DNA from 2 places in the Lysinibacillus sp. NPDC097279 genome. Region 1 is predicted to be linked to the other one. Evidence: riboswitches for the same ligand, from Rfam matches in the RefSeq annotation. Region 1 holds a riboswitch; the other holds the start of a gene.
What was found. A riboswitch is a leader RNA that binds a small molecule or an ion and turns the genes downstream of it on or off. The one in region 1 is predicted to bind cobalamin.
Positions count from the first base shown of each region.

Region 2: linked by a shared signal. The riboswitch ahead of ACIQ1H_RS03685 ((2Fe-2S) ferredoxin domain-containing protein) and the one ahead of ACIQ1H_RS22010 (FecCD family ABC transporter permease) in region 1 are both predicted to bind cobalamin.

Region 1 covers NZ_JBIWDA010000010.1:41,265-46,618, forward strand. The annotation lists gene ACIQ1H_RS21995 (HAMP domain-containing sensor histidine kinase) at 1-216, shown strand, start outside; gene ACIQ1H_RS22000 (response regulator transcription factor) at 223-909, shown strand; gene ACIQ1H_RS22005 (YdhK family protein) at 959-1,522, opposite strand; cobalamin riboswitch at 1,700-1,895, shown strand; gene ACIQ1H_RS22010 (FecCD family ABC transporter permease) at 2,044-3,090, shown strand; gene ACIQ1H_RS22015 (heme ABC transporter ATP-binding protein) at 3,096-3,878, shown strand; gene ACIQ1H_RS22020 (hypothetical protein) at 3,980-4,150, shown strand; gene ACIQ1H_RS22025 (endonuclease Q family protein) at 4,223-5,354, shown strand, end outside.
Region 2 covers NZ_JBIWDA010000001.1:763,748-769,101, reverse strand. The annotation lists gene ACIQ1H_RS03695 (sirohydrochlorin chelatase) at 1-671, opposite strand, end outside; gene cobJ (precorrin-3B C(17)-methyltransferase) at 686-2,362, opposite strand; gene ACIQ1H_RS03685 ((2Fe-2S) ferredoxin domain-containing protein) at 2,366-2,737, opposite strand; cobalamin riboswitch at 2,875-3,054, opposite strand; cobalamin riboswitch at 3,313-3,496, shown strand; gene ACIQ1H_RS03680 (energy-coupling factor ABC transporter permease) at 3,639-4,385, shown strand; gene ACIQ1H_RS03675 (energy-coupling factor ABC transporter substrate-binding protein) at 4,387-4,659, shown strand; gene cbiQ (cobalt ECF transporter T component CbiQ) at 4,663-5,354, shown strand, end outside.

The DNA.
Region 1 (5,354 bases):
ATTGTGAAAGATACTGGAAAGGGGATACCGAAGAAGGAATTACCTTATATTTTTGAACGCTTTTATAGAGTTGAAAAATCTCGTACGCGTGCATATGGCGGTTTGGGATTAGGTCTTGCTATTGTGAAAGAGCTTGTCCATGCACACGGAGGCGAAGTGACCGTTGTTAGTGAAGAAAACAAAGGGACTACTTTTGAATTATTATTTAAGGGGTAGGAACGAGTGAAAACATTATTATTAATTGACGATGAACCAAGAATGTTAGAGTTACTAACGCTTTATTTAGAACCTTCTTTTTATTGCATAGCCATGTCCTCGGTGAAAGATGCTTTAGACTATTTAGAAGAGCATCATGTAGATTTAGTACTGTTAGATATTATGATGCCTGATATGGACGGTTGGCAAGCATGTCAGGAAATAAGGAAGTTTTGGGATGTGCCGATCATTATGCTAACAGCAAAAGCGGAACAGGCTGATGTTATAAGAGGCTTAAATATGGGGGCAGACGACTACATGTTAAAGCCTTTCGATGAGGAGGAGTTATTAGCACGTATACATGCAGTTTTAAGAAGAACAAAAACAGAAGAAACAGTAGTTGTTTTTGAAGGGCTACGATTAAATAAAGAATCCGTTGAATTGTCTTTTCACCAAGAGGATATTCTTTTAACGCCAAAAGAATTTGCCATGTTAGCGTTATTTCTTGAATATCAAAATAAAGTTTTTTCAAGAGAACATTTAATTAATACTGTCTGGGGATATAATGTAACAATTGAAGATCGAACAATTGATTCACATATGCGTAATTTACGAGATAAACTACGGAAAAGTGGCTTCCCTGTAGAGGATTATTTACAGACAGTATGGGGAATCGGCTATAAATGGCATAAGCTAGCTGACAAAAAATATTAGACAAATAAAAAATCAACCTCTGAAGGAATAACCGTCAGAGGTTGATTTTTTATTTGGACGCTAGTTCGTCTTCTGTAACCCATTTATGATTTTTTATTTCTTCACCTGTAGTTGTTGAAGGGTAATCAATCATATAAACGGTCGTTTGGACTGCTTCATCAATGTGAACAGTGGCATTTTCCATGCCTTTCATATGCGATGCAGTTGTTTTAACTTCTGTGCCTGGAGCCAACGGGGCATCACCAGAATCTATTAATTCCTCATGTATAACCCATTTATGATTTTCTATTTTCTTTCCTCCAGTAGTCGGTTCATAGGAAACAATATAGGCGGTTGTATCATACGCCCCAACAATCGTTGCCTCTGCTCCTTCCATCCCAGACATATGTCCTTCCGTAATAACAGCAGTAGTGCCTACTGGAAATTTAGGATTTTCAGCAGTTTTTAAAGTAGAAGGAACATCACCAGAGCTTGAATGATCCATCTCTTCGCCATGATCCATTACGTCACTATTAGCAGGTTGTGACTCCACTGTATCCTCAGAGCAAGCTGAAAGTATTAGTAAAGTGATTGCCGCCATGAAACCGAGAAATAAATTTCTTTTGAATATCATATGAATTTCCTCCTTACTATTGATTGTTTTTAATGTAACAAGTAAATGTGCAGAAATTATGGATAAGGTTTTCTACGAAAATTTATATGTATGAAGTTGAAAAGAGGAAAGATTGATTCCTAGATGAAAGAAGCTATAGACTAGCATAATTATGTATGATAGAATCGTCATAATTTTAAAATTTCAGAAACTATTGGTGTGACACTTGTTAATGAGTGCCACTTAAAAGGGAAGTCGGTGTAAGTCCGACGCTGTCCCGCAACTGTAACGAGGAGTTCTATGATGTAGTAGCCACTGTGCTTTAAGGAATGGGAAGGCAATCATAGTTACGCAGAATCGAAGCCAGGAGACCTGCCAATTAGTTTATACCTGTAATGCCCACGAGGATGCAAGCAATTACGGACAATTGGTGGATACTTCTCCAACTTTGTTTAACCTAGGGTATTTCTATGCATTATTGCGTAGAATACCCTTTTTTATTGCTTCGTATTTATCATGATTGATAAGGAGTTAATAAACAAATGAACAAAAAATTTATGTACTTTTCATTGATCCTTCTTTTAGTGCTGATAGCTTCTATGACAGCTGCTATTATGATTGGATCTGTGTCAATTACACCGCTACATGTATGGAAGGTTATTTTCTCGAAAATTCCAATTTTCCCAAATACGATAGAGCCTGATTGGAGTCGCTCACAGGAGATTATTATATGGCAAATACGTGTCCCACGTGTAATACTTGCCGCCATTGTTGGAGCAGGCTTAGCTATTGCTGGCGCGGCTGTGCAAGCACTTGTCCGTAATTCAATTGCGGATCCTTATATTTTGGGTATTTCTTCAGGAGCAACAGTCGGGGCTACGGCTGTCATTATTTTAGGTGCTTTTTCATTTTTAGGTATCTACGCACTTTCAGTAGCAGCCTTTTTAGGTTCCTTTATTGCGATTGTGTTGGTATTTTTCTTATCACGTGTAGGGGGACGTATTTCTATTTTCCGTTTGCTGTTGGCGGGGATGGCGGTATCATTTATATTGTCTGCAACTTCCAATTTTATGTTGATGATGTCCAAGGAAGAGGGCGGTATAAAAGCCGTTATGTATTGGATGCTAGGAAGTCTTGCAGGCGCAAAATGGAGTAATGTAGTCATTCCAGCTATTATCTTTTTCATCGTTTTTAGTTTGTTATGGCTACATTATCGAAATTTAAATTTATTATTACTTGGAGAAGAAGCGGCAGTCACGTTAGGTGTTAATCTTCAACAATTTCGTATTCAACTGATACTACTTGTATCATTACTAACAGGTGTGCTCGTTGCAGTAAGTGGTTCCATTGGGTTTGTCGGTTTAATCATTCCACATATTGTGCGCTTAATTGTAGGATCTAATTATAAATACGTAATCCCTATTAGTGCATTATTAGGAGGGATTTTCTTAGTGTGGGCGGATGCAATTGCGCGAGTATTAATCGCACCAGAGGAAATGCCTATTGGAATCATTACTGCCTTTTGTGGCGGACCGTTTTTCATTTGGCTACTACGCCGTAACAATTATTCATTTGGTGAAGGAGATTAAAGGCTATGACATTAGAGGCGAAGCATGTATCATTCTCCATTCATGATCAGCGCATATTAGATAAAGTAAGCATTCAAATAAAAGAAAAGCAATTTGTCGGTTTAATTGGTCCTAATGGTAGTGGAAAGTCTACACTATTGAAAAATATGTATCGTTTATTAAAGCCTGAAAGTGGAACAGTTTTATTAAATGAGGAAGATATTTTTAAGCAATCAAGTAGAGTGATTGCAAAAAAATTAGCCGTTGTGAGCCAAGAAACACCTGTGTTATTTGATTTTAAAGTGAGAGATTTGGTGAGCATGGGAAGAACGCCACATAAGAAGCTTTTTGAGATGGACGATAAGGAAGACTTTAAAATTGTCAAAGAGGCATTGGCGCAAACAGGTATTACCCATCTGGAGACTCGCAGCTTTAGCTCCCTTTCTGGAGGGGAAAAAAAGAGAGTAATGGTCGCTCGTGCATTAGCACAACAGGCGCAAGTGCTTATATTAGACGAGCCAACAAATCACTTAGATATTCAGCATCAACTACAATTAATGGACTTAATTCAAACACTTCATTTAACTGTTGTTGCTGCTTTACATGATTTAAATATGGCGGCTATGTATTGTGATCAAATTTATGTTTTACAACAAGGGAGTATTGTTCATTACGGCACACCAGAGGAAGTATTAACGCCTAAACTACTGCGTGATGTTTTTGGCGTTTACGCCGATATTCAAACACACCCACTGACAGGCAAACCTTATTTAACATATGTATCTGAACAATTCACAAAAAATACATAAGTGCCAGTCACCGAAACAATTCAGAAGATTTTTGTGATTTAATTTTTGTATAGTTGTGAGATATTCGGGGAACGTTACTTTTGAAAGGATGCGTGACGAATATGGACGAGATTAAATTTGCACAATTAGATGACACACAGCTAGAAAAAATTAATGAGCTAGAAAAGAAAATTGGCGTTACTTTAATTGCTTATGATGCAGCGACGACGCCAAATCAAGGTTCAGGTTCATACGAGACGGATAATGGCACACATCAAAACCATCCATCTTAAATCATGAAAATGCCTTGCAGCAATGTAAGGTTTTTTTTTATTTTATAATGAAACAAAAAAGGAGCTGTATACATGTTTCACGACTATTATACGGATTTACATATTCACATTGGTCGAACGATGAGTGGGCGGGCAGTAAAGATTACAGGAAGTAAAACTTTAACATTATCGCGAATTTTAGAGATGGCAAGTGCAAAAAAAGGGCTCGATATAATTGGCATTATAGACTGTCATTCGCCAGAGGTACTTGCTGAGATGACGATGATGATACAACGAGGTGAACTAGAAGAGCTAACGGAAGGGGGACTTCGTTTTCAAGAAACGACGCTTATTCCAGGATCGGAAATTGAAATTTATGATAGCAACTGTCAGGGCCCGATTCATGTGCTCGCATATTTTCCAACTATCGAAGTGATGGCAGATTTTTCGAATTGGATGAAAGGCTTTATGAAAAATATTCATTTAAGTTCACAGCGTATTTATTGTGATGGACGCGTACTACAACAAAAAGTTCGGGAATTGGGAGGTCTCTTTATTCCTGCGCATGTTTTTACCCCGTTTAAAAGCTTATTTGGAAGAGGCGTTCACAACAGTTTAACTGAAGTATTCGATCCACAGCTTATAGATGCAATAGAACTTGGTTTAAGCTCTGATACCAACATGGTAAAAAACATCCGAGAAATTCAACAGTATACATTTGTAACAAATTCTGATGCCCATTCTCTTGGCAAAATTGCTCGTGAATATCAAAAATTACGACTAAAGGCAGCTAATTTTAACGAATTAAAGATGGCACTCCATGAACAGGAAGGACGTGCCATAATAGCGAATTATGGGTTAAACCCTTTGCTTGGCAAATATCATCAAACAGTATGTGCTAAATGTGGTGAACAGTTAAATGATGAAGATACCATTTGTAAGTCATGCGGAAGTTCGCAAATTGTAAAAGGTGTTGCAAGTCGAATTATTGAACTATCTGATCCAGATAGTGCTGAACGTGAGAGGCCACCGTATATTCATCAAGTACCGCTTGATTTTATACCAGGTTTAGGTCCGAAAATGATGGAGAAACTAATACGTGCATTCGGAACAGAAATGACAATACTCCATTGTATTACTACCGAGCAGCTTGCAGAAATTGTGCCACTTAAAATTGCACAGATGATTGATTTAGCAAGAACAGGGCAATTACATATTGCAGTTG
Region 2 (5,354 bases), on a different contig from region 1:
ATATCACAGTCAGGATATTGCTTATTAAATTGCTCGCACATACCATTCATACGTTCCATTAAAATACCTGTGAATAAAAAGTACGGTAGCATAATAATTTTTTTCGCACCTAGTTTAACGCAGCGTTCAATGCCTTCTTCAACACGAGGATCTGTCACTCCCATAAAAGCACTTTCCACATACGGAACATTCAGTTTTTCCCATAACAAACGAGTAATTTTATAAAAATCACCATTTGCAGCTGGGTCACTACCACCTCGTGCAATTAATAAAATGGCAGTATCCTTATGTTCTTCCTCAGTATTAAAGCCGATTTCTGCTAAGCGGTCTTCTAAAATAGCAAATATTTCATCATGAATACCGATTGTTTGCCCATAGGTAAATGTAATGTTTGGATAATGTTCACGTGCATGTTCGATTTCTGCAGGTATATGCATTTTTGAATGGCCTGCATGAAGTAGAATAATCGGAATTACATGGACCTCTGTAGCACCCTTGTTTATACAATTCGTAATACCTTCTTCTATGTTAGGCGAGGCAAACTCCAAAAAACATGTTTCAACTAAAAAACTTTTATCAACTCGAGGTGTCATTTGCTCGATAAACGTGCGCACCTCGTCGTTTCCTGCTGCTAAACGGCTACCATGGCCAACAAATAAAATTGCTTTCATCTTTTATCTCCTCACTAATCGCCGCACGGAGCTGGCTCTACTTTTATTTTTGACGACATATCTTGATACGTAAAATGCAGTATTTTTTTCACCCGTTTGAAGTATTTGAACAAGCGTTCATTTGGATGTGCATTTGCCTTGTATTCCTCAATAATGTCTGTAATAAGTGGAATAAGCTGTTCTGGCTCTAGCCCCTCTACAACAGGCTGTGCCGCATGGGCTGTCCGCCCTACTGGCTTAGCGCCAATAAAAACATCAAATTTACTTTTTCGATAGACGATACCGATATCGTCAAACACTGCTCGATAGCACGCCATGCCACAGCCATTAAAGCCAATATTTAAAGTTTTAGGCAGCGATAATCCACCAAGCTTATCTTGAATTTCCTCTGCATATGGAATTGAATCTGCCTTCTCGCCATAACAGAAATCACAGGCTTTTAATGACAGCACATCCCCTATTGGTGCAAGTAAAAAGCCTACTGCTCTTAACTTTTCAGTAATCATCTCAGGCTCTGTCGTTGGAATTTTCAAATGAATTTGATGGTCTGGTGTATATTCCATCGTGCCTTCATCTCCCACAACTTCAGCTAACGTCATCATTTGCTGTGGCGTGAAAAATTTATTTGCTACCCCTGGACTAACAGCAAGTTCAAAAATCGACTCCATTTTTTGCTGGACTAACTTTGTTGTTGTCTTTGTGACAGTTGTTCCTTTCACCATGGCAAGTGCTGTTGCTGCCATTTCCAATGATGATTTTTCTGGTACTGTTACAGGCGCAGGTGCTACTGCAATACTACTTTTCATACGTCCTGCATTGGGATCTGCCGCAAAGTCTTGGCGTGCGGTACCTGTTTCTTGGTTCATTGCCCACGGTTCATTTTCTTCTCTTAAACGCTGATGTGGACGTAAAGGCTGTTTTTCATCTCCAAGTGTATATTTGCGCTGATAGCCACGTGGAGTAATCATTTTATTGTCATAGAAAAATGTCGATGAATTGCCAATAATTACTGTAGTTAACATGCCGATATCATGCTCGAGCATCTCTGCTAACGTTGTCATTGTTATTTCCTGACGATCTCGGTACGCACTTTTCACAAGCCCTACAGGCGTATCAGGTGATCGATATTCTAGTAAAATCCGTTGCGCTTCAACGATTTGACGTGTACGTCGACCACTTTTAGGGTTATATAAAGCAATAACAAAATCCGCCATCGCCGCAGCTTCCACACGCTTTGCAATTAAATTCCAAGGCGTTAAATGATCACTTAAACTAATCGTGCATGAATCATGCATAATCGGTGCGCCTAGCAAACTTGCACAAGAATTAATAGCAGAAATTCCTGGCACAATCTCAACTTCAATCCCTGTTGCTTCCGTCCAACCAAGCTCAATGAGGACTTCATATACAAGTCCAGCCATTCCATATACGCCCGAGTCACCACTCGAAATAACCGCAACAATATTTCCAGCCTCGGCTTGACGAACTGCTTCTTGTGCACGTGACACTTCTTCTGTCATGCCAGTACTCACAATCGACTTTGCACTTACTAAATCTTGAATGAGCTCAACATATGTTTTATAACCGATAATAAATTCACTTTGTTGCAATGCCTCTACAGCACGGGTTGTAATATGTTTGAAATCACCAGGTCCAAAGCCTACAACAAAAATCTTTCCTTTTTGCGCCATTTTCTACCCCTCTTTCACCTTGTCGATGCCTTTTATGGCTGTTGTTTGCGGGGTACGCTGCAACGTACCTTCTGTCAAAGTAAACACATGCTCACTATGTAAAGAATCATCGTTTAAATCTTTTACAAGCGTTCTACCATGCTCTACTGTTGGCACACGATACCAATTTCCCTGTGGATACGCGATTACAACACATGCATCTTTGCATCTGCCATTACAACGCGTTCTTGTTGTATGTATTTCCTTATCGAGTGCTAATTTCTCTATTTCATCTCGTATGGCCAACGTAATTTCCTCAGCCTCTTTTTTCATGCAACTACTACCATTACAAATAAAAAGATGTGTTTTCATGCCCTCTAAGTTCCAAGTTGTCATTGCTGTTCTCCCCTCATTGACTTTTAGGAAAAAGAAAAAACCTTTACTCAACATCGAAGAGTAAAGGTTTTATAGAAGCCAAAATAAAAACGAATATACACGTATCCGCTCTCGCTTCACTTCTCCCTCCGAAAAGTTTGCATATCATCAACTAAGCAGGTTTCCTGACTTAAGCTTCCTCTTACTTTCGCGCCTTCCCAAGTTTCCAGTGGCATTGCGATTTCATCAGCTATTACAGTAGCGGGGGCTGTATCGGATTTACACCGATTTCCCTATTATCTCGAAGTATTTCGAGCACTTAATGATGGATTTATAATTAAATTTTGAAATGAAATATTCATAAAAAGAGTATAAAACTGTTTCTATCATAGCCTATTATTTTTACTCTTTTCAACATTTCTTTTTTCATTTATTAGATTTTTAATAAAATTTCAACAAATATTCCGTTAAATTTGATTGATTCTCTCTTACATTTATCTGAATTTTCTAGAATGTAATTCTATTAAAAAATCTTTTAAAAAAAAAAAGAATAGCTAATGATTGGAAAAACATGTTACACTTCTTCGTGAAAACTCACAATTTCATCTTTTTTCGGTGTGAAGTGTATACATTTCGCTTAAAAGGGAAGCCGGTTTAAGTCCGGCGCGGTCCCGCCACTGTATGAGGGAATTTTATAGAAAATGTCACTGTCCAAAGGACGGGAAGGCCTATAAAATGTTGATCTTAAGCCAGGAGACCTGCCGAAAAAATCGTGATCGTTTCAACCTACGAGGATAGGTGTGCGGCTTAGCAAATGACCATTAGTATTTGCTTTTTCAGCTATGCACTTTTTCCTAGACGGAGAAGTGCTTTTTTTATTGCGCATCTTACATTCGAAAATGACTGTGAAGGAGGAATGGTTTTGAAATTTTCTTTTTGGAAACTTAGTTATTTCTTACTAGCTTTTTTACTAGTACCAAATCGAGCGTTTGCCATGCATATCATGGAAGGGTTTTTGCCGATTGAATGGGCGATTTTTTGGTGGGTCGTTTCGATTCCATTTATTATTTTAGGATTGCGTTCTATTCGTAAAACAATTGATGAAAATCCTGAAACAAAAATGATATTAGGCTTATCAGGTGCGTTTGCATTCGTTTTATCAGCACTGAAAATCCCATCAGTAACAGGAAGCTGCTCACATCCTACTGGTGTTGGTCTTGGTACGGTTCTTTTCGGGCCATTAGCAATGAGCGTAATTGGAACAATCGTTTTATTATTTCAATCTTTACTTTTAGCGCATGGTGGTATTACTACTTTAGGTGCAAATGCTTTCTCAATGGCGATTGTAGGTCCAATTATTGCATATTATGTCTTTAAAGGTTCTCAAAAAATTGGTCTTTCATTTTCTATCGCTGTCTTTTTTGCCGCGATGCTTGGGGACTTAGGTACTTATGTTGTCACTTCAGTTCAATTAGCACTAGCTTTCCCTTCTGAAGTAGGAGGCTTTATGGCATCATTCACAAAATTTGCAGGGATTTTTGCTTTAACACAAATTCCTCTCGCAATTAGTGAAGGGATTTTAACTGTTATCGTCATGAATTTCCTAAAAAAATACAACGTGAGCGAATTAAAGGCTCTTCGTGTTTTCTCAGCAAAGGAGGCACATTAAGATGAAGAAAAATATGTTACTACTTGCTGTCGTTGTGCTTTTAGCAATCATCCCCCTTTTCGTACAAAAGGGTGCAGAATTTGGTGGTGCTGACGGAGAAGCGGAAGCTGCAATCGGTGAAATTAATGCAGAGTATGAACCATGGTTTGAAAGCTTATGGGAGCCACCAAGCGGTGAAATCGAAAGCTTATTATTCGTATTACAGGCTGCGATTGGTGCTGGCTTTATCGGCTATTTTGTAGGCTATATGCGCGGCAAGCATAAGGAAGGTTAAACAATGTTACTCATTGATAAATATGCTTATATGAATAAACTAGCGACTGTTCATCCGTTAGAAAAAATGACGTTTTCCTTAGGGTTACTGCTATTATCGCTTATCGTGAAAGATGAACTTATTTCACTCATTACATTTATTGTAATGAGTGCTTTTATCATTTTATACGCAAAAATCCCCTTTTCATATTATGTAAAATTACTATTGTTACCAGGTTTTTTTCTACTATCTAGTTTAGTATCTATTTTGATTTCAATTGCGCCAAATTCAAGTATACTACCAGCACATTCCTTTGCATTTTCACTTAGTCATTGGACTTTTTTTATCGGTAATGCAAGTTTGATTACAGCACAGCAGTTATTGTTCAGTGTACTAGGTAGCATTAGTTGTTTGTACTTTTTAATATTAACAACATCGGTCCAATCTATTTGCCACGTATTACGTCAATGGCGTCTACCTGTTTTATTTGTAGAGTTAGTAGAGCTTACGTATCGATTTATTTTCATTTTTTTAAATAGCATGCAAAAAATCCATCTTGCGCAACAATCACGCCTTGGCTATCAATCACCAATGCAATGGCTTAGGTCGATTTCCATGCTCATTGCAGCTTTGTTTGCCGAAATGTTTCAACGTAGTCGCGAACTTAATAATGCGATGCAGGCACGTGGTGGCGAATCGGTCTATTGGCAAGATAG